2 linked regions of the Aliamphritea hakodatensis genome follow. The main gene of each other region encodes a partner of the protein of the gene in region 2 in a complex. Links are inferred from orthologs where the notes say so. Each region holds a gene or a part of one and is shown on either strand. Other genes may lie near its edges.

What was found.
Region 1: the proteins of tsaB (region 2) and tsaD are in contact, whole or in part, in a solved structure (PDB 4WQ4), measured with the Escherichia coli proteins. The link is inferred for Aliamphritea hakodatensis from one-to-one orthologs.

Annotation. Positions count from the first base shown.
Region 1 is NZ_AP025281.1:915,651-926,934, reverse strand. Bases 7,912-10,806 are described here. They hold tsaD (tRNA (adenosine(37)-N6)-threonylcarbamoyltransferase complex transferase subunit TsaD), read right to left. Parts: upstream 9,925-10,806; coding sequence 8,899-9,924; downstream 7,912-8,898. Other genes in these bases: PCI15_RS04130 (GatB/YqeY domain-containing protein), read left to right, coding at 10,530-10,806; rpsU (30S ribosomal protein S21), read left to right, coding at 10,203-10,418; plsY (glycerol-3-phosphate 1-O-acyltransferase PlsY), read left to right, coding at 8,304-8,894; folB (dihydroneopterin aldolase), read right to left, coding at 7,912-8,011. Outside these bases: PCI15_RS04200 (peptidylprolyl isomerase), read left to right, coding at 1-130; 4-hydroxythreonine-4-phosphate dehydrogenase PdxA, read left to right, coding at 130-1,131; 16S rRNA (adenine(1518)-N(6)/adenine(1519)-N(6))-dimethyltransferase RsmA, read left to right, coding at 1,181-1,990; apaG (Co2+/Mg2+ efflux facilitator ApaG/CorD), read left to right, coding at 1,995-2,381; PCI15_RS04180 (symmetrical bis(5'-nucleosyl)-tetraphosphatase), read left to right, coding at 2,393-3,211; thiosulfate sulfurtransferase GlpE, read left to right, coding at 3,216-3,542; PCI15_RS04170 (tRNA nucleotidyltransferase/poly(A) polymerase-related protein), read left to right, coding at 3,545-4,645; PCI15_RS04165 (M48 family metallopeptidase), read right to left, coding at 4,608-6,503; PCI15_RS04160 (LemA family protein), read right to left, coding at 6,516-7,112; folK (2-amino-4-hydroxy-6-hydroxymethyldihydropteridine diphosphokinase), read right to left, coding at 7,146-7,655; more of folB, read right to left, coding at 7,655-7,911; more of PCI15_RS04130, read left to right, coding at 10,807-10,979; dnaG (DNA primase), read left to right, coding at 11,077-11,284.
Region 2 is NZ_AP025281.1:3,989,091-4,000,205, forward strand. The notes cover bases 8,390-11,115. They hold tsaB (tRNA (adenosine(37)-N6)-threonylcarbamoyltransferase complex dimerization subunit type 1 TsaB), read right to left. Parts: upstream 10,242-11,115; coding sequence 9,537-10,241; downstream 8,390-9,536. Other genes in these bases: PCI15_RS18310 (class I SAM-dependent methyltransferase), read right to left, coding at 8,390-8,718; PCI15_RS18315 (undecaprenyl-diphosphate phosphatase), read right to left, coding at 8,705-9,511; PCI15_RS18325 (flavin prenyltransferase UbiX), read right to left, coding at 10,346-10,957; mpl (UDP-N-acetylmuramate:L-alanyl-gamma-D-glutamyl-meso-diaminopimelate ligase), read right to left, coding at 11,002-11,115. Outside these bases: PCI15_RS18250 (AraC family transcriptional regulator), read left to right, coding at 1-816; PCI15_RS18255 (MarR family winged helix-turn-helix transcriptional regulator), read right to left, coding at 1,068-1,514; PCI15_RS18260 (YceI family protein), read right to left, coding at 1,613-2,209; PCI15_RS18265 (organic hydroperoxide resistance protein), read right to left, coding at 2,287-2,712; PCI15_RS18270 (tautomerase family protein), read right to left, coding at 2,870-3,118; PCI15_RS18275 (nuclear transport factor 2 family protein), read right to left, coding at 3,134-3,526; glutathione transferase GstA, read right to left, coding at 3,526-4,134; PCI15_RS18285 (LysR family transcriptional regulator), read left to right, coding at 4,251-5,138; PCI15_RS18295 (DsbA family protein), read left to right, coding at 6,329-6,946; PCI15_RS18300 (cold-shock protein), read right to left, coding at 7,008-7,442; PCI15_RS18305 (SlyX family protein), read left to right, coding at 7,668-7,877; more of PCI15_RS18310, read right to left, coding at 7,897-8,389. UniProt on the Escherichia coli protein: Required for the formation of a threonylcarbamoyl group on adenosine at position 37 (t(6)A37) in tRNAs that read codons beginning with adenine.

The sequences.
Region 1 (11,284 bases), 3.1 Mb from region 2 along the record:
CCAGCAGGATCTGGGTGAAGAAATGCTGACCAATCAGGCACGGGCCAGCATCCGTGAGCGCAAGTTCAACGAAGAGCTGCAGAACTGGTTACGGGAGATCCGTGCCAAGGCATATATTGAGCTGAAATAATGCCGGATCAGATCTTCAAGTTAGCACTGACACCGGGCGAACCTTCGGGTATCGGCCCGGATCTGTGCATTCAGATTGCCCAGCAGGGCCATCAGCAACAACTGATTGCCATTGCCGATCCGCACATGCTTGCTGAACGGGCTGCACAGCTGCAACTCCCCCTGGAAATCCGTCAGTACGACGCCAGCGAGCCGGCACAAAGCACCCCTGCAGGCTGTCTGTGGGTTGACCCAGTCCCCTGTAAAACCGCAGTGACAGCCGGACAACTCGATACGGCCAACGCCCAGTATGTACTGGACACCCTGACCCGGGCGACGACCGGCTGCATGAACGGTGAGTTTTCTGCCATTGTCACCGCCCCGGTACACAAAGGCATCATCAACGATGCCGGCATTCCGTTCAGCGGACACACCGAGTTTCTTGAAGCCCTGACCGGCAGCGATAAAGTCGTTATGATGCTGGCAACTCAAGGGTTGCGTGTCGCGCTTGCCACCACCCACCTGCCATTACTGGAGGTACCGGGCGCAATTACAGCCCCCTTACTGCAGCAAGTCATCCGGGTACTGCATCAGGACTTACAACAACGCTTTGGCTTACAACAGCCACGTATTCTGGTTGCCGGCCTGAACCCCCATGCAGGAGAAGGCGGACACATGGGGCGGGAAGAAATCGAAACAATTGAACCGGCCCTTGAAAAGCTGCGTCAGGAGGGTATAAACCTCACTGGCCCGCTACCGGCAGACACCCTCTTTACTGAAAAATACCTGCAGCAAACCGATGCTGTCCTTGCGATGTATCACGATCAGGGATTACCTGTTCTAAAATACAAAGGCTTTGGCAACGCCGTCAATATTACGCTGGGCCTGCCCATTATCCGCACATCAGTGGATCATGGCACCGCCCTTGATCTGGCCGGCAGCGGCAAGGCCGATACCGGCAGCCTGCTGACCGCCATCGACTATGCGGCAGAAATGGCCAGCCACAGCAATCAGGATAACTGAGCTATCATTGCTTCAGTTATCCACAAAGAACCCCAACGGAACGTCATTCATGAGTAAAAAACCCGTCGGCCACAAAGCCCGCAAACGCTTTGGCCAGAATTTCCTGCATGATCAGGGCATCATTCGCCGGATCATTCGCTCCATCGCACCGCAGGAAGACCAGCATCTGGTAGAAATCGGCCCAGGCCTGGGGGCTATTACTGAAGAATTACTGCCCGAATGCCAGCAACTGAATGTCGTGGAACTGGACCGGGACCTGATTCCTATTCTGCGTACCAAGTTCTTCAGTTACGCGGATAAATTCAACATTCATGAAGCGGATGCCCTGAAGTTTGACTTTGCATCCCTGCACCAGGCCCCGCAGCCACTGCGTGTTGTCGGTAACCTGCCGTATAACATCTCGACGCCGCTGATTTTTCATCTGCTGAGCTATGCTGAAGAGATCGAAGACATGCATTTCATGTTGCAGAAGGAAGTTGTTGACCGTCTGGCAGCACAGCCAGGGGACAGTGCTTATGGCCGTCTGGGCATTATGGCGCAGTACTACTGCCACGTAGAACCACTCTTTATTGTGCCACCGGAAGCGTTTGACCCGGCCCCCAAAGTTGACTCGACAATCGTCCGGCTGATCCCATACAAAAAAGTCCCCCACCCGGCTAAGGATGTTGATAAACTGGAAGTCGTCGTCAGAACCGCCTTCGGTCAGCGTCGCAAAACTTTACGAAATAACCTGAAGCCGCTGATCAGTGCCGATGATATTCAGGCGCTGGACATCGACCCGGGCCTGCGCCCGGAACGTCTGAGCCTGCAGGAATTTATCCGCATCAGTGATTTCATCAGCACTAAACAGAGCGACTAAACAGATGATTGCCGCATTAGAACAAGAAAGTATCGCCATTAACGTGGAAACATCGTACCTTCCGGAGCAGTCTGATCCGGATAAAAAACGCTTTGTTTTTTCTTACCATATCACCATCACCAACCACGCCAGCCAGCCGGTTCAGCTGCTTAACCGCCGCTGGCTGATCGTTGACGGCGACGAACAGGTACAGGAAGTCAAAGGGGAAGGCGTAGTCGGTGAGCAACCGGTCATTGATCCGACAGAAAGCTACAGCTATACCAGTGGCACAGTACTGGCCACCAATGTCGGCAGCATGCAGGGACATTATGAAATGAAGGCCGAAGACGGCCAGACCTTCAATGCTGAAATTGCGCCGTTCACACTGGCACAGCCAAACGCACTGCACTGATCAGGCCCGCTATGACCCATTACGCCATTGGTGATATACAGGGCTGCTTTGACGAACTTATCCAACTGCTGGACACCCTGAGCTTCGGCCCGGAAGACACACTGTGGGTTGCCGGTGATCTGGTTAACCGTGGACCCAAGTCACTGGAAACCCTGCGTTTTCTGAAAGAACTCGGCAGCCAGACCCGAATTGTACTCGGCAATCATGATCTGCACCTGCTGGCGATTCATTACGGCACCACCACTCAGCGGCGCAGCGATACCTTCGACGAAATTCTTAATGCCCCGGACCGCGACGACCTGATGGACTGGTTACGCCACCAGCCCCTGCTGGTTCATGACGAAGCCCTTGGCTATACCATGGTGCATGCCGGTATTCCGCCTAACTGGTCATTAAAGAAAGCCCGCAGCTGTGCCAAAGAAGTTGAACAGGTGCTGCAAAGTACCCTTGCCATTGAGTATTTCCGCAACATGTACGGCAACAAGCCGGACCGCTGGAAGAAATCTATTCAGGGCTGGGAACGGCTGCGGATGATCACCAATTACTTCACCCGGATGCGCTTTTGCAGCGACAAAGGCCGGCTCGACTTTCTCGCCAAGGGTGCCCTGAGCAGCCAGCCGGAAGGTTTTTTACCCTGGTTTGAACATCCGGGAAAAACCGTCGACAAGCACCGTATTATTTTTGGACACTGGGCTGCACTGGAAGGCAAAGCCGACCACCATAACGTATTTGCCCTGGATACCGGCTGCGTATGGGGTAATACCCTGACAGCCATGCGCCTTGAAGATCAGCAGCTATTCAGTGTCCCAAGCCTGAAACAACCGGAGTAAAGCAATGGAAACCTATCAGTGTATTAATATCGAACAGGCAGTTGCCCTGATGGAAGACGGCGCCGTCGTTGTGGATATTCGCGACCCGCAAAGTTTTGCCGCCGGACACATTGTCAGCGCCAGCCATCTGAGCAATGAAACCCTGCATACCTTTATTACCTCAGCGGATATGGATCAACCGGTCATTGTCTGTTGTTACCACGGTCACAGTAGCCAGTCTGCGGCACAACTGCTGATTGGCCAGGGATTTGATCAGGTATACAGCCTCGACGGCGGCTACCAGCTCTGGCAGGCAAACAAGCCTGAAATGTGCAGCGCCCCGGAAGCATAAATATGCAGGTCTATCTGGTGGGCGGCGCGGTTCGCGACAAACTTCTGGGGTATCCGGTGTATGACCGGGACTGGGTCGTGGTCGGTGCGTCACCGGAAATCATGTTACAGCAAGGCTTCCGGCCTGTCGGCCAGGACTTCCCCGTATTTATCCACAAGGACAGCGGAGAAGAATATGCACTGGCCCGCACGGAACGTAAATCAGGCAAGGGCTACACCGGCTTTCAGTATCATGCCAGCCCGGATGTCACCCTTGAAGAGGATTTACTGCGCCGCGACCTGACCATCAACGCTATGGCTGAAAGCGCCGACGGTCAGATTATCGACCCGTATAATGGTCAGCAGGATCTGCAACAGCGCATTCTGCGCCATGTATCCCCCGCATTTGCTGAAGACCCGCTACGGGTGTTGCGTGTCGCCCGGTTCGCCGCACGCTACGCCCATCTGGGCTTCACCCTGGCACCGGAAACACTGGCGCTGATGCAACAACTGGCCAGCAGTGACGAACTTGAGTTTCTCACCCCGGAAAGGGTCTGGCAGGAAATGCAGCGGGCACTGGGCGAACAAAGCCCGCAAACATTTTTCCGGATACTGGAAGACTCTCACGCCAACGGCAAGCTGTTCCCTGAGCTGCCCATTCGCCCTGCAGAACTGCTACTTCTGAATACATCGGCATCAGCTGAAGTCCGCTGCGCCCTGCTGTTACTTAAAACAGCTACTGACGCCTCAGTCATTAAGACCTTCAGTGAACGGCAGCGGTTACCGAACCTGTTTCGTGACCTGGCCCTGCAGCTGTTCCGCGGTGCCGACGATCTGCTTAACTTTCCCCACCTGACATCCGATGCCCGCCTGCAGTTAATTCTGGATTTAGATTTACTCCGCCGTCCGGAACGGTTACACAATCTGTTCACGGCCTGCAGAATACTCAATGATCAGCAAGCCCTGGCTGCTGAAGTTCAGCTTCCGGACCTCCTGACCCAACTGGGCAGCATAACGCCCCGGGAAATCATGGCAGAGGGTTTTAAAGGCAAGGCACTGGGAGAGGAAATCAGGCGGCGTCAGCTCACTATCTGCGAACAGGCCAGTCATCCTCAAGGCCAATAAGCGGACATTCCATTACGGCAGCCACGGCTGTCAGTAACTCACGTTCGACCACAGAGACTTTACCGTCCTGACGGGCACAGCGCACCAGCCCCTTAAGATAGCGGGATTTCAGTAACGGCCCCGCCGCCGCAAGAATGAATACCGCCTCACTGAATGCCTTAAGCTCAGTTTCAGCGCTGGGCTGCTGAGGTAACAACTCAATATTGTAAAAGCCGGCGGTATTGGCCGCCAGATTAAAGTGCCGTTCAAGATCAGCCCCACTGCTGTCTGACTGCCTTCCGTGCCAGACAAGCATGGATGCGACCCGTTCAAATGCCCCGGCCTGATCATCTTCAGACTGTTCCAGCATCCGCGCCCGGCGGCGTATACCGTAGTGACCATCACAGTAGTGGCCGGTTAACTGATACAGGCACCACTCAAACAGATCAATCTGTTTATCGGCCCTGATCAGCTTCATCAGCACACGCTTATAACCACGATACTGCTCTGCTGACTGCAGCTTGAGGGCTGGCATTGCCATCAGCACCCAGGGTAAATAAGCGCCGCGGGACACGTCTTTCAGCATTTCTGTGAGTGTTTCTGCCTGTTCAGCCAGCGCCGGATCAAACTCAGATAACAGATACATCTGCTGTTCACGCAAAGATATATCCGGCGCCAGCAGCAACACCGGGAGGATGGCCCGGGCAGCAAAAGCGTCGTGGGCAATGTCTGCCAGCGTATCCGGCAATTCGGTTTCAGACACCAGATCCAAATCCGAAACCCCGGCCACATCCAGCACCGCACTGCTGAGTATCATGGTGGTCACCGCCCCCAGCACCTGCTGTTTGCGGTCACCATCATGCTCTTTAACCTGCTCTCTGGCCTGCTGCCAGCGATCTTCAGAAAAACAGCCATCCCAGTTCGGTTCAATTGCCTGAATACGTTGCCGCAACGGCGGATGCGTCGCCAGCAAACTCATCGCCGCACCATTAATATTGGCAAAAAACAGATGACTGGCTTCATGACAGCGGTGATTCTCGACCCGGCTGCTGCTCTTTATACTGCCAATCGCCTTCAGGGCACCGGCAATACCCGCCGGGTTACGGGTTAACCGTACCGCTGCTGCATCCGCCAGAAACTCCCGTTGTCGCCCCACAGCGGCTTTAATGACTCTGGCGCCGGCAATGCCTGTCCAGCCGATGGCAAACAAGCCCAAACCAAAGGGTTTCGCCCGGACAGATGTCCGGCTGTAAAGCAGCTCACGGCCAATCTCACCGATCCACATCAACCCGTGCAGCAACACCAGCAAACGCATATTCAGGCGCATATCACCGTTAAAGATATGGCTGATTTCATGCGCCACCACCCCCTGCAACTCATCTCTGCTGAGGTGATCCAATGCTCCCTGGCTGACACACACGACAGCATCAGAAGGCCGCAGACCGGCAGCAAATGCATTGATCCCGGCTTCCTGGGTCAACAGATACACCGGAGGTACCGGAATACCCGCCGCAATAGACATTTCTTCGGTAACATTCAGCAAGCGCCGTTGCTCGGCATAGCGGGTGACGGGTAATACCTGGGTGGCCCCCATCGATTCGGCAATGGCTGCGCCCCCACGACAGACTTCGTGCCACTTCAGCCAGGCGGTAATGATCAGGCCACTGCAAACCGCAACCGCAACCCAGGCAAACCGCTGCACGGTAAAATACTCAAGCAGTTCTGCCTGCTGATTGTAATAACCGCCGTCATCAAACCACAGCCAGGTCACCACAAATAAAGTGGTCAGCCCGATAATCAGGAAGGTAATGCCGAGGAACAGTGCGACCAGCCAGTAACTTCGCTTACCGGCCAGCGCCTGTGCTTCATAGAAGTTCATCCGGCTTTAGCGTCAGAAGCTGACTTCAGGTGCTTTCTGGATCTGTTCCCGGTCGGCCATTTCCAGCAAACTGGCATCGGCTTTATGACCAAACAGGCCTGCCAGAATCACCGGTGGAAAACTCTGTTTATATTCGTTGTAATCGGTCACCGCATCGTTAAATCCCTGACGGGCAAACGCAACGCGGTTCTCGGTCGACGTAAGCTCTTCGCTTAACTGCTGCATCTGACCGTCGGCTTTCAGCTCTGGGTAATCTTCAACCACCAGATTAAAGCGTCCCAGCGCAGCCTGTAAACCGGACTCAGCCATGCCCAGCTGTTGCAGTGAGCCGGCGCTCTGAGCACTGGCCATAGCACTGTCCAGCCCTGCCCGGGCCTGATTCCGGGCACTGATAACCGCTTCCAGCGTTTCACGCTCGTGCTTGAGATACCCCTTAGCCGTTTCCACCAGATTTGGTATCAGGTCATAGCGGCGCTTTAACTGCACATCTATTTGCGAAAACGCATTCTGATGCCGGTTACGCAGGCTGACCAGACTGTTAAACACTGCAATCAGATAGCCAATAACAATCACTGCAACAACAATGCTGATAATGGTTGTCAGATCCATAACGCCACTCCCTAAGCCGAATTAACTGATTTTTTAAACCGCTGAAAGCTGTTTTTCCTGCCAGATAAAGTCCACCGCCGCTAACGGCTGCCTGTCCTTATCAGCGTCCCGCCATAAGTCCTGATAGGTTTCACCGGACTCAGGATGACGTGATTTTGGCGACAGTTCTGCCAAAGGCCGCAATACAAAGCTGTTCACCAGCACTTCGGCACGGGGCAACTGAACACCGTTAAAATCACCGATGAGATTATCATAAGTAAGGATATCAATATCCAGCGTCCTGCCCAGGCTGTCACTCTTGCGGCAACGGCCATGCTGATCTTCAATGTCTTTCAGCGTCGCATTCAGCGCCGCCAGTTCAAGGTCAGTCGTGAACTCAGCCACCAGATTATAAAAGGGTGCACCGTCAAAACCGACAGCATCACTTTCATAGACCGGCGACAAGCGCAACTCACTGAATGTTGCCTGCAAAGCATCCAGACCGCCGCTAATATTGTGCTCACGATCCTGATTGCTGCCGATACTGACGAATACTTTTGCCATTAAAAACGTTCTCCCCGCTCAATAATGATACCCACATCCTGAGCCGCCGGTACTGCCCCCGGTTTACCCAGCTGCAAACGCACCCAGCGCACGCCAAACTCGTTGGCAAGAATCCTGGTCACTTCCTCAGCCATGGTTTCGATCAACTGAAACTCACTGTTGGCAATAAAATCGATTAACCGTTCAGAGATAGTTTTGTAGTTAAGCGTGTTATCCACATCTTCGCTGGAAGCCGCTGACAGGATATCGGTCCCCATCTCAATATCCAGTACCACACGCTGGCGGATCTCCCGTTCCCAGTCGTAAATACCGATAATGGTTTCAATCTCCAGACCTTTAATATAAACAATATCCATTACAATTTTGTAACCTGTTGATAAATCAAATTAAAAAAATATGTGTCAATGCAGTGCATATCCGGATGACCTGATAGTCAACACAGGGCATCAGGATGTCAATACTGTTATACGGGCAGTGTATTACGTCTGGCGGTCAGAAGCTTGCTTATTTCCGCCCCGCATCATTGATACTAAACCGGAAAATACCAAACCGTCCGCATCCGGAATAATGCGCTAAATCCCGGCAAGCTGTTTGTATCTTTCCACAATTCACGGTATATAGGACAACATATGAATACCGGTTCTGACCATGAACAGCCCTGATATCGCTACCAATATTGCAATCTTGCTGGCCGCTTATCTGCTGGGTTCTGTCCCCACTGCAGTTATCGTCTGTCATTGCATGCAAATCAGCGATCCCCGCCAGAAAGGCTCAGGTAATCCCGGCGCCACCAATGTACTGAGAGTTGGCAACAAAGCAGCAGCAGTGATGACGCTGGCCGGCGACTTGCTTAAAGGCCTGATCGCTATCGGGGTGGCGCAATATCTGTTATCCGCGAATGCTGTAACAAGTGTCTGGATGGCGCTGGCAGTACTCGCCGTACTGGGCGGTCATATATGGTCAGTCTTCCTGCGGTTCCGCGGCGGCAAGGGTGTTGCCACGACAGTGGGTGCCTGCCTGGCATTAGACTGGCACCTGGGGCTGGCACAGGCAGTCTGCTGGCTCGCACTGATCGGACTGTTAAAAGTATCCGCACTGGCGGCGCTGGGCATGGCGCTGCTCACTCCCCTGTTTGCCTGGCTGCTTGCCCCTCAGTGGCTACTGCTCAGCCTGCTGATATCCTGCATCCTGTTTGCCAGTCATCATCAGAATATCAGCCAGTTACTGAAAAAAGCCTGAGAACTCAGATACCCGGCAGAGTGTCCAGCGGCCAGCGTGGCTGAGCCAGGATGGTCAGGTCACTTTGCTGGCCAGCCAGTAGGCGTTGCGCGCCGGCAAAGGCAATCATCGCACCATTATCGGTACAGAAACGGGGGCGAGCATAGAAAAGCTCAGCCTTTTCTTTGGCTACCATATCACCCAGCTTACGGCGTAAACGCTGGTTAGCACTTACTCCACCGGCAATCACCAACTGCTTAAAGCCTGTCTGCTGAAGGGCCCGGCGGCATTTGATTGCCAGGGTTTCTACTACGGCTTCTTCAAAGGCCGCGGCAATATCATACTGATCCTGCTCTGCCAGCTCTCCATCTACCCGCAGTTTGTTGCTGGTATTCAACGTAAAGGTTTTTAACCCGCTGAAACTCATATCCAGACCGGGACGATCGGTCATCGGCCGGGGAAAACGAAACCGGCTACGGTCGCCCAGCTCAGCCATACGGGCAACTTCCGGCCCGCCCGGATACGCCAGCCCCAACATCTTGGCAGCCTTATCAAAGGCTTCACCGGCGGCATCATCCAGTGACTCACCGAGTAAACTGTACTCACCGATAGCGTCTACCCGGACTAACTGGGTGTGGCCGCCGGAAACCAGCAACGCCACAAACGGAAACGCCGGCGGCGTCTCCTCCAGCATAGGCGCCAGCAGGTGTCCTTCCATATGATGTACACCCAGCGCAGGAATCCCCCAGCCCAGTGCCATCGCCCGGCCGGTTGCGGCACCGACCATCAGCGCCCCAATCAGCCCCGGGCCTGCGGTGTAAGCGACTGCATCCAGTTGCTCAGGCGTCGTGCCTGCCTGCTGCAAAGTTTCGCGAACCAGCGGTAACAGTTTGCGCACATGGTCCCGGGAGGCCAGTTCAGGCACAACACCGCCATATTCAGCATGCATTGCCACCTGGCTGTATAAAGCATCACCCAATAAACCTTTATCGGTGTCGTAGATCGCTACGCCGGTTTCATCACATGAAGTTTCAATACCCAATACACGCATGCTGGCTTCCACAGGTTAAAAAATGACTAAAAAATGCTTTTCAGGCCAAAAAAATCAAATTCAGCCTGCTCTTATCCGGACTTTACTGTAAGATGCCGCGGACTTTGCCCAAGCGGCATAAAAAGCGGCGCCATTATGCTTCAATTTAGAGAAGATTTCATCGCATTTAGCCTTTACAGTGCCATTGCATCAGAATAGAATGTTCGCCCTTATTGGCCAGCTGAGTCTAAACTCGGCCACATCAGATTAAATTTTTTAAGGAAGGTAAGGTATTTAATATGCCAGCAGTTAAAGTTAAAGAAAACGAGCCATTTGACGTAGCTCTGCGTCGTTTCAAGCGTTCTTGCGAAAAAGCAGGTGTACTGGCTGAAGTGCGTCGTCGTGAATTCTACGAGAAGCCAACCTCTGTTCGTAAGCGTAAAGCTGCTGCTGCTGTAAAGCGCCACCTGAAAAAAGTTCAGCGCGAAAACCAGCGTCGCGTACGTCTGTACTGATCATCGGCGGGTTCGTCGCATAGCGACAACGGATTAAGTCAGGTCCTGAGCAACTGCAAAAGACCTGACTTTACTATCGAAAAGTCACTTAAGAATTTCTACGGAGCAACGATGTCTGACCTGAAGCAACGCATCAGTGATGAGATGAAAGCTGCAATGCGCGCCAAGCAAAAAGATCGCCTGGCAACCATCCGTATGATTCTGGCTGAAATCAAGCGCATCGAAGTCGATGAGCGGATTACACCTGACGATGCCCGTATTGTCGCCACGCTGGATAAAATGCAAAAACAGCGTCGCGATTCGATCAGCCAGTTTGAAGCGGCTGACCGAAATGATTTGGCCGATATTGAGAAGCAGGAACTTGTTGTAATTAAAGAGTTCCTGCCTCAGGCACTTTCAGAAGCTGAGCTCATCAGCATCATTGATCAGGCTGTCACTGATTCCCAGGCACAAAGTATGCAGGACATGGGTAAAGTAATGGCACTGGTTAAACCGCAGGTACAGGGCCGTGCCGACATGGGTCCGATCAGCCAGCTGGTTAAAAGCCGCCTGACCTCCTGAGCCCTTTGCCAGCCCGTTTCTGGCAGACCAGTCTTACTGACAAGCATTCCCTTAACCGCTAACATACCCGGTAATTGGTTACCCAGGCGAATGTCCTATGGCAGGAAAAATCCCACAATCCTTCATTGATGATTTGCTCGCCCGCATTAATGTGCTGGACATTGTCGAGTCACGGGTAAAACTCAAGCGTACCGGCAAAAACTACTCAGGCCTTTGCCCGTTTCATAAAGAAAAATCCCCTTCGTTTACCGTCAACAACGAAAAACAGTTTTATTACTGCTTTGGCTGTGGCGCCGGCGGCAACG
Region 2 (11,115 bases):
ATGCTCTGGGTTGACCTTAGAAACCAGTCAAATCAATCATGTTTATCAAGCAGTTTTGATGGAATCTGTCATACGCAGACGGTCAAGCAATCCTCCACATGTCCCCGTTTGCTGAACACCGCTGAAGCGGACCTTATCTGTTTTGAGTATGATTATCCGGATATACAGAGTTTGCACCTGTTACAGCAAACCCGGCAGTCAGACCCGGATCTCCCCATTCTGATGTTCACCGAACAACATTCCGAAGCGTTGGCAATCTGGGCATTTCGTACCGGGGTTTGGGACTACCATGTAAAACCGCTTTCTGAAGCAGACATGGTACATATCACCGACTCACTGAAAACCGCCAGTGAGTTCAGAGACGCCATTAAATTACGTAATATTCGCTGTGACAGCGAGCCCCTGCCAGAGGAAGTGCGATTCCGGGCGCCCACCAGTGGTGAATCAACCTTGCAGCATGCCGTCAATTACGTGCAAAACCATTATCCGGAAAAAATTCTGGAGTCTGATATGGCTGAAATGTGTGGCCTGACGGTCAATAAATTCTGCAGGTTATTCAAACAAACTTACGATCTGACCTTTCAGGAATACCTCATTGGTTACCGGCTGAAAGAATCAACCCGTTTACTGCTCAATCCTGTCGCCTCGATTGCTGATGTGGCTTTCACCGTAGGCTTTAATGACCCGTCTTATTATGCCCGGGTATTCAAAAAATATATGGGGCTGAGCCCGTCAGAGTGCCGTCAGTTACTGAAAGAAAAACGTGAAATCGGGAACATAGATACCCGGATAATGGAAATGAAAATACCGGTGTAAAGACCTCCTTAAGAGCAAAAAAATACCCGGCTATACCGGGTATTTTTTTTAGAAGGGGTAGAAAAACCGTATATTTTTACCCTTTATCGCCAGCCCTTAACCACCGGATTTACACCTTAACTATTCCGCTTAAACCGGTCAGGGTAACCAGGTGGCCATGACACACACGGATCGGTGAACCTCACCATACTGACGCCGCTCTGACCTGGCTGCACTGGGCCATTCAGCATCACAGCAAGGCCCTGTTCCGGTCAGTCATGTCCCAGACGTAAATGCCGGTTAAGCTGTTGCAACTGGCCAAGTAACTGTTCAAATTCAGGCTTTTTCAGACCGGTTGAGCAGGCAACTTCCTGCTGAATAGCCGCGATTTCGGGGGTTAATTCACGGGCCTGAGCGGTCAGGCTCACCATAACCTTCCGTTCATCTTCAGCATCACGGTAACGGTGGATCAGACCGGCCTGTTGCATACGTTTCAGTAAAGGAGAAAGCGTACCTGAGTCCAGATACAGACGTTCCCCCAGCGCTTTAACGGTGATTTCATCTTCCGGCGTTAATGCCAGAAACACCAAATACTGAGGGTAGGTCATATTCAGGCGACCCAGTAAGCTTTTATACTCCCGGGTTATCGCCTGAGCGGTCGAATACAGCGCAAAACACAGGCGCTCATCGAGTAAAGAAAGGTCATCATTTGCAGTCATCTGCGGATCTATTCCAACACTGAGGGCGGCACAAAAAGCAGGGGCCGCGCCCTGCTACTTTGTTCAGGAATATACCACGAAGCAGGGTCTGCCGGTATTTATTGCTCAAGCACCAGGCTAAAACTGACCGGCACTGTATAGCCGATATAATCCAGCCCCGCCAATGATTTCAGCTTATCAATCCCCGCCGTAAGGCCATAGGTTTCAGCTGTCAGCACCACAGGCTGGCTGCTGCTGGCCAGTACCTGTTTACCGTCAGACAGCAGGCTGACTTTCACTTTCAGGGGTTTTTCCAGACCATGAAAACTCAGTGAGGCATCCACTTCAGCATTCACAAAACCGCCATTTTTCACCGTTTGCATAACATCGGCGGGTAACTGGCTGTTCAGAGTGGCGGTTTTAAATTTAGACGTTTCAAATAAATGTTCCCGCATGCGCTCGTTACGGATGCCGATATTGGTCTCGATACTGTCCAGATCCAGCTGTACTGACAATTTGCCACTGTCGCTGAGCTGGCCGGCTAACCGGGTAATATGAAAGGTTTCAGCGATATGTACTTTCTTGACCGATAAGAAATTCAGGCTGGACTGCTGATTATTCAGTTGCCAGTCTGCCTGTACACTGACACTGGCTGCCAACATGCCCGCAGCAATAGCAGATACAGGCAACAGGCGGGTTAACATTTTCAGATTCATTATTTTCTCCTTAGATTTACAATTCAGATCCGTTGTCTGACAAAGGCTGACCGTACAGCTCCCTGTCAGCCCGTATATCAGACGATCTTCAGTACAACATCAACGTTATTACGGGTAGCATTGGAATACGGGCATACCTCATGGGCAGCACTGACCAGCGTTTCCAGTTCTCCCCGGGACATTTCAGGGACGTCAATATTCAGCACCACACTGATATTGAACCCTTTACCCACTGGACCGATACCTACCTCGCCATTAACCTTAGCTGCAGAATTGAGGGTTTTCCCGTTACGCTGGGCCACTACCTTCATCGCCCCGATGAAGCACGCGGCATAGCCTGCAGCAAACAGTTGCTCCGGATTCACACCAAACTTACCTTCACCGCCCAGGGCTTTAGGAGTAGTCAGCGGCATATCCAGCGCACCGTCATCCGAACGTATATAGCCTTCACGCCCACCTGTTGCTTCAGCTTTAGCCACATATAAAGTTTTGTCTAATTGCATGCTTTTTCTCCGGTAGCAGTGTTCAGTGGCAATCAAAATATTACACAATTAAATTGCGCGCAATTAATATTTTTATTTTTGCTCTGAAAACATCTGCCTTGCTAACAGAAAAAGGCCGGTCAGAGACCGGCCTTTTATCAGCAAGAATGCGCCGCACTCACTGTTTGAGTGCCTTATCAGCCTGTTCTGCCAGCATGTTCCGGTAATCCACAACCGGCATACCGCCGATCCCCCAGTCGTCCAGCGATACTTCATCGACCACCACAAATGTCGTAGCCGGATTTTTATTCAGCACCCGGGATAACAACTCTGTCACTCCGGCAATCAGTTCCGCTTTCTGTGCCGCTGTCGGGCCGCTGTTATCCGGGCCACCTTCTTTTGTAACTTTAATATTTACGTAAGGCATACATCTTTACTCCGCTTAAACAGTCTCTGTCTGAGATACATAGGAAAAAACTTTACTCATGATCCGCCAGCCATGCTGGTCACAGGTGAGCGTGAGAAAATCCAGATACTCCCGCCCCATCATGGTCATGGATGCTTTAACAAAGGCCATCCGTTCACCGCCAAACTCAACCGAGATAATCCGCTCACGGCGAGTGTCCCCCCGCACAGCCGGTGGAATCCGTTTTTCCACCGCGGAGAAATATTCAGCCAGTGACTTATTCATGTAGTCACCTTCTGTCATGTTCACGTAACGGGCATCCGGATGAAATACACCCGCCAGAACACCGGTATCTGCCTGATACAGCCCTTCAAGGTATCGGGACATCAGATCACAGATATCCGCCATGGCACGATCTTTCACAGCCATCAGACCAGCCCCTCAGCCTGCAGCGCCGCCTGCACAGCCGGTCGCTTTGCAATCCGCGCCGTAAACTCTGCTACCAACGGCCAGTTCTGCAGATCAATCCCCACAAAGTTCGCCCAGTTACTGACCACAAACAGATAAGCATCTGCCACAGAAAAACTCCCGCCCTGCAGATATACCCTGCCGTCAGATAACACTTCATTCAGATAGGCGAATTTCACATCCAGGCTTGCCCGGGCATTCTCCTTATCAGCCTCCGTGGCAGATGCTGAGAAGAACGGGCCAAAGGCTTTATGCAGTTCAGAACCGATATAGTTCAGAAACTCCTGCACCCTTACCCGTTCAAACGTGCCCGGGGCCGGTATCAGCTGGCCCGGTGCAAACCGGTCTGCGATGAACTGCAGCACAACAGCACCTTCGGTCAGCACCTCTCCCGAGGCGAGCTGCAAGGCCGGTACATATCCCTTAGGGTTCACGTCCCGGTAATTATGATCTGACGCGGTACGGCCACTGTCGGTATCAACAGCTTCCAGCTCAAAATCAGCACCGGCTTCACGCAAAATAATATGCGATGCCAGTGAACAGGCGCCGGGTTTATAAAACAGTTTCATGGCTTATCCTCTTTCATTGCTTAATCAACGAAAGCAAGCGTATCGCGAGAAACAAACTATAAATAACATTGTTTTTTCAATATTATGATTCAAAAAACAGATCAGGTTTTATTAGCGTGACATACGAACAACTCTTGGTTCTTCAGGCAATTGTCAGTGAAGGCACTTTCAGGGGTGCAGCCGAACATCTGCATAAATCCCAGTCGGCAGTGAGCCACATGCTGAAAAAACTGGAAGAGGATATTGGATTTTTACTGTTATCCCGGGAGGCTTACCGCCCGCAGCTGACAGCCAAAGGGGAAGTATTTTACCGGCAGGCAATCCGGGCTCTTGAACAGATGCAACAGCTGCGAACAACAGCCCGAAACCTGAATGCCAGACATGAAGCCTCAGTTTCACTGGCCGTCACCGCCACTTATCCACTGACACCGGTGCTGAATGTCATCAGCCAGGTTAAACAACAATACCCGGCAACAGACATTCACCTTTCCCGGGAAACCATGGCCGGCCCTCTGGAGCGGCTACTGGAACAACAGGCGGATATAATTATCACCACAATGGACGGTGTTCCGGCGGATCAGGTCGAAGCCATTCCCTTTGCCAGCATCACCATTGCTCCCGTTGCGCATCCCGACCATGAAGCGGCGCAACATCCCCGGCTGAAAACCATCAGGGAGATGCAAAGTTATACCCAGATCATTGTAGCGGACAGCAGCTCTGGCAGCGCCAGACAAAGCCGGGACCTACTGCCCGGAGGACTCCGCTGGACGGTATCGGACTTTGCCGCCAAGAAAGAAATCCTGCTCGCCAATCAGGGCTGGGGCGGCATCCCCACCCATATGATTGAAGATGAACTGTCCAGCGGCAAACTGGTGCCCCTTAATGTTGAAGGCTATCCCCCCCGCCACTCGCAACTTTTCCAGATCCGCCGGCGTGATGCCGATACGGGTATCGTCGCTCAGGCGATCTGGCAACAGCTGACAGAACTGCAAACAGCGCCCTGAAAGGGCCTGTATGCCACCTTCTCTTTCGCAGACACATAACGACCTTTTCCCGGGGTTATAAAGCGCTGAGCCCGACGAGCGTCCTCCTTTTATTAGTTTTACTTATCCCAGAAACGAAAAAAGCCAACCTTTCGGTTAGCCTCTTCTGTTTTTTACGTTGGTACCGAGAGCCAGATCTTAGCTGACGACCTTCGCCCGGGGTTATAAAGAGCTGAGCCCGACGAGCTGTTCTTAAATTACCTACCCCAGAAACGAAAAAAGCCAACCTTTCGGTTAGCCTCTTCTGTTTTATCACGTTGGTAGCGGGGGCCAGGTTTTAGCTGACGACCTTCGCCCGGGGTTATAAAGAGCTGAGCCCGACGAGCTACCACGCTGCTCTGAAGATAGATCTCAAATTTCAGGCATAAAAAAAGCCTATCTATAAAGATAAGCCTCTCTTTTTTACGTTGGTAGCGGGGGCCAGGTTTTAGCTAGCGACCTTCGCCCGGGGTTTTAAAGAGCGAGCCCGACGAGCTGTTCTTAAAACACCTACCCCAGAAACGAAAAAAGCCAACCTTTCGGTTAGCCTCTTCTGTTTTATCACGTTGGTAGCGGGGGCCAGAGTTGAACTGGCGACCTTCGCCCGGGGTTATAAAGAGCTGAGCCCGACGAGCCACCACGCTGCTCTGAAGATAGATCTCAAATTTCAGGCATAAAAAAAGCCTATCTATAAAGATAAGCCTCTCTTTTTTACGTTGGTAGCGGGGGCCAGGTTTTAGCTAGCGACCTTCGCCCGGGGTTATAAAGAGCTGAGCCCGACGAGCTACCACGCTGCTCTGAAGATAGATCTCAAATTTCAGGCATAAAAAAAGCCTATCTATAAAGATAAGCCTCTCTTTTTTACGTTGGTAGCGGGGGCCAGATTTGAACTGACGACCTTCGGGTTATGAGCCCGACGAGCTACCAGGCTGCTCCACCCCGCATCAACGTGGGACGCATAGTAAGGAGTCGGTGCTGTAAATGCAAGAAAAACTTAATAAATTTAAAGTTATCCGTTTGCTTCAGCGGTTTTCCTTCTGAAACGTTAAAGATCTCTTTTTTGGTACAGTGTTCAGAACAATGGCCGATACGCTGTTCTAAGATTAGGAAAACTGATCAGTGCGGACCCCGGTTCGCTGTTTAGAAACTTTTTAGGATTTCAGGACTTCTTTATGGCTCTTATTTACGTCATGGATCCCATGTGCAGCTGGTGCTGGGCATTTCAGCATCCGCTGCAACAACTGACTGAACGTCTTCACCCGGATATTCAGGTGCTGTGTTACATGGGCGGTCTGGCCCCTGATAACGATCAGCCAATGGATCCGGAGCTGCGGCAGGCTATTCAGTATACCTGGCAGCAGATTGAAGCCCGCACAGGCACACACTTCAACCATGATTTCTGGACGCAGTGTCAGCCAAGAAGGTCTACTTACCCTGCCTGCCGGGCGGTTATCAGTGCGGAAAGCATGCAGCCAGGTGCCGGTATGAAAATGATCAGAGCCATTCAGGAGGCCTATTACCTGCAGGCAAGAAACCCTTCCGATACAGACACTCTGACCGGGCTGGCTGAAGAAGCAGGTTTAGATAAACAGGCATTCGCTGCGATATTACACAGCACCGAAACGGAACAGACATTACAGTCGGATCTGCGCTTCAGCCACTCAATCGGTGTGCAGGGTTTTCCTTTTCTGGCTTACCAGACTGAAGCAGGCATTGAGCCGCTGGCAGTGGGCTATTGCTCAGAAGAACAACTGCTGGCCAGGGCAGAAACACTGGGAATTATCACCTAGAAGCCAAACAGCAGGCACAAAAAAGGGAGTGTCTGGCACTCCCTTTTTTTTGGCTTAAAAATTAGCTACGGACGATTGAAACGTCTTCAGCCTGCAGTCCCTTATCACTCTCACGCACATTAAAGCGTACATTCTGTCCTTCAGACAAAGAACGGTGGCCACGGCCGCGAATATTACGAAAATGTACAAACACATCGTCGCCATTCTCACGGGTGATAAATCCGAAGCCCTTGGATACGTTAAACCACTTAACGGTACCCAGTTCACGATCATCATCTTCAGATGCATAATCGTCATCAGCCATGTCCGTCTGGCCAGAAGCAGGTTTGCTGAACGCACCCGCGGCAACACAACTTACTACAACAATACCAAAAATTAACACCATATCCATTACTGGCAACTCGCCTTCGCCGGATAATCCCCCTATCACAGCCAGGATTCCCACTGTTGCAAGTGCACTGACAACAACACTAACTATCAGTTGATTAACACTCATTCTGGATCTCTTATCATTATTAAAAGTTAAATTTATATAATCTGCAGATGTAAAACTTGTAACTCTGCACAATTTATATACCTATTTTGATAAAACTATTCAATACCTTAGGTATACTTAGGCCGTATTAACTGACATCTGAGCGGATTTGCACTCTTTTACCCGCCTGATTATGATGTCGCCGCAATTCACTTCAGTAAGAATACGATCACGGAAAAGCCCCTAATGTCAGAAACAGACCGCATAGCCGACCTTGAAGCCCGCCTGGCGTTTCAGGAAGATGCTCTGGATAAGATGAGCGATGTTATCGCCAAGCAGTCACAGGAAATTGACCGGATGAATGTACTGCTCAAACACATTCATGCGCAGATGAAACTGATTGGTCAGGATGCCGTCAGTGCGCCTGACGCCGATGTACCGCCACCGCATTATTAATGCAGTGGCGTATCAAGCCTCAGCCCAGCTTCTTTAACGCGTAAACATCATACCGGCTGGATTTACCCAGCAGTTGAAAACTCGGTGTAACACCAGCAAGGCTGGGGCCGGTAATTTCCGGCGCTTTGCGGGAGCGCTTCACCACCACCCGGTATTCAGCACAGTCCAGCGCGGCCCGCAGCAACGCTTCGGCATCCGGATCTTCACCGACCACATCACGGAAGACAGCCATTTCTTTCTTAACCTGCGCCGTCTTATCCGTGTGGGGAAACATTGGGTCCACGTAGACAACGTCCGGCCGCTGGCTGTCCGGTACGCTGGCCAGCCACTCTATGCTGTTGGCATGCTGTAGCTGCATCCGTACGGCAATGTCAGCGGTTTCAGGATCTTCCTGCGCAAGCTTCAGGCCGCTTTCCAGCAGGCAGTGGATCACCGGCGAGCGTTCCACCATCTGTACTTCACAGCCTAATGTAGCCAGAACGAAACTGTCCCGGCCCAGCCCTGCGGTGACATCTGCCACCGTTGGCCGGATACTGCCTTTAATGCCAACAGCCTTGGCAATCATCTGGCCTTTTCCGCCGCCGAACTTGCGCCGGTGAGCCACCGCGCCGGTGACGAAATCCGCCATCACAGGGCCCGGCGCTTTTTTTCCGGTTACCTGCAGATGTACCCCTTTCGGCCCACAGAGTAACAGCTGCGGATATTCACAGAATTTAAGATTATATTTTTTCAGACAGGGCAGGCCCAGACGTTCAGCCAGCGCCTCTGCATCCGGCTGCCAGTAAGGGTCTGTTGCAGCAACCGCCAGTTCCAGTTCAGCTAATCCGTCAGGCCGTCGCAAAATACACCGCCAGCAGGGTTACACCCAGCAACATCCGGTAAATAACAAACGGCCCCATACCGATCCGGTCGAGCCACTTCAGGAACAGGTGAATACAGGACAGCGCACTGATCGCCGCCAGCACTGTGCCGGCTAAAATCATTTCCCACTGATCCGCCGTGCCTGTTGCCATCAGATCCATGCCTTTAAAAACACCGGCCCCTAAAATCACCGGAATCGACAGCAGAAATGAAAAACGGGCCGCAGACTGCCGGTCGAACCCCAGCATCAGGCCGGTGGTCATTGTGATACCGGAACGGGAGGTACCCGGTATCAGGGCAATCGCCTGGGAGAAGCCAATATACAATGCATCTTTCAGAGTAATATCTGTCAGTTGGCGTTGCTCGGTACGGTTGCGGTCGGCCCACCAGAGCAGTCCGCCAAAAATAAGGGTGGTACCGGCAATCACCAGAATGCTGCGGCCGTAAGTATCCACCAGGCTGCTCAGCATCAGACCGGCAATCACCGCCGGCAGGGTTGCCAGAATCACCAGCCAGGCCAGCTTACCGTCAGCCCCGGCACTTCGCCCGGTACAGGTCACCAGCCAGGCCTTCAGCATGCTCCAGATATCCTTACGGAAATAGAACATCACCGCCGCCAGAGAGCCAATATGAACCCCGACATCAAATGCCAGCCCCTGATCTTCCCAGTTAAGCAGCTGCGAAGGCAGAATCAGGTGTGCTGAACTGGAAACCGGCAGAAATTCTGTCAGTCCCTGAATCAATGCCAGCGTGATTATTTGTAACCAATCCATGAATTGTCCTGCTAATCAGAGCGTGTTACTGCTGTGATTTCTTTTTTTGCTGATCAATTTTCTTCCAGGTGACTTCATCCCTCAGATACACCGGATGGGCGTCCTCAGGCGCAATGCCCTTCCCTGCGGTAAAGTCAGCAGCTGCCAGCTGAACCATGCAACCGGCCGTCGGATAAATATCCTGCTGAGGATCTGTAATCGCCTGCTGAACATCTGCCTGCATATCCGCCAGATAACTCCAGCCTTTGCCGGCAGCACACCAGTCGCCATCACCCGGCAGTGTCAGCGCCTGTGGCGGGCAGACCACTTCCTGACCCAGCCCGACCAGCACGTCATTTTCAAGCTGATAGGCACGCCAGTAGATTTCATTCATCCGCGCATCCAGCGCCGCAATCACCTGACTGACGCCCTCGGTCTGAGTGGTTTTAAGTGCAATCGCCGCCAGCGTCGAAACTGGCAACACAGGTAACTCAGCCGCAAACGCCAGCCCTTGGGCAGCACCGGTGGCAATACGGATACCGGCGAATGATCCCGGCCCCCGGCCAAAAGCAATCGCATCCAGCTGTGCGACACTGATACCTGCTTCGGTCAGAATCTCTTCCACCATTGGCAATAACTGTTTGGTATGTTGCCGGGGAATGATACGAAAATCTTCCAGCAACTCACCGTTATAGCTCAGCGCAACCGAACAGGCGTCTGTAGAAGTATCCAGGGCTAAAATGTTGGCCATTTCTCGATCCAAAGGTGGGAAAACAAAGGCCGCTATTCTACTGTCGGGCGGGATAAATTGCACCCGGCACCACCACAATAACGGCCACCGACAGGCACGCTGGCTTATTCGCCCCAACGGGGCAGAAGATCCTGTTCAATGTGCAGTTGATTAAGAATCCTGGCCACCACAAAATCAACCATATCTTCAACCGTCTGAGGTTTGTTATAGAAGCCCGGGCTGGCCGGAATGACGACACAGCCCATGCGGGTCAGTTTCAGCATATGCTCGAGATGAATTTCAGAATACGGCGCTTCACGGGGAACCAGAATTAACTGCCGGCGCTCTTTCAGCGCCACATCCGCCGCCCGTTCAATCAGGTTATTACTGGCACCGCAGGCAATGGCCGATAACGCACCGGTACTGCAGGGGCAGACAACCATTTTCGCCGGCGCACCGGAGCCGGATGCAACGGAGGCCATCCACTGCTGTTTACCGAACACCTGTATCTGCCCGTCTCTGGCATTAAAACGCTGCTGCAGATACTCCGCCTGCGCCTGGGTGCTGCCCGGCAACTGCTCATCGGTTTCAGTGGCGATCACCACCTGTGCGGCCTGAGAAATCATCACCATCACCTGACAGTTCGCCTGTATCAGGCACTCAAGCAGGCGCAAACCGTACTGTGCGCCAGAAGCGCCGGTGATTGCCAGTGTTATAGCTTCACGATAAGCCGACATGACTCTTCCTGCTATTCATAATTAAAATCATATCCCCGAACCACTCAGCCGGCCTGTTCCTGAAGCTTCGCCACCAGCCGGGTGTGAATGCCACCAAAACCGCCATTGCTCATGATTACAATATGGCTGCCAGGCGCGGCATTTACCAGTTGCTCAAT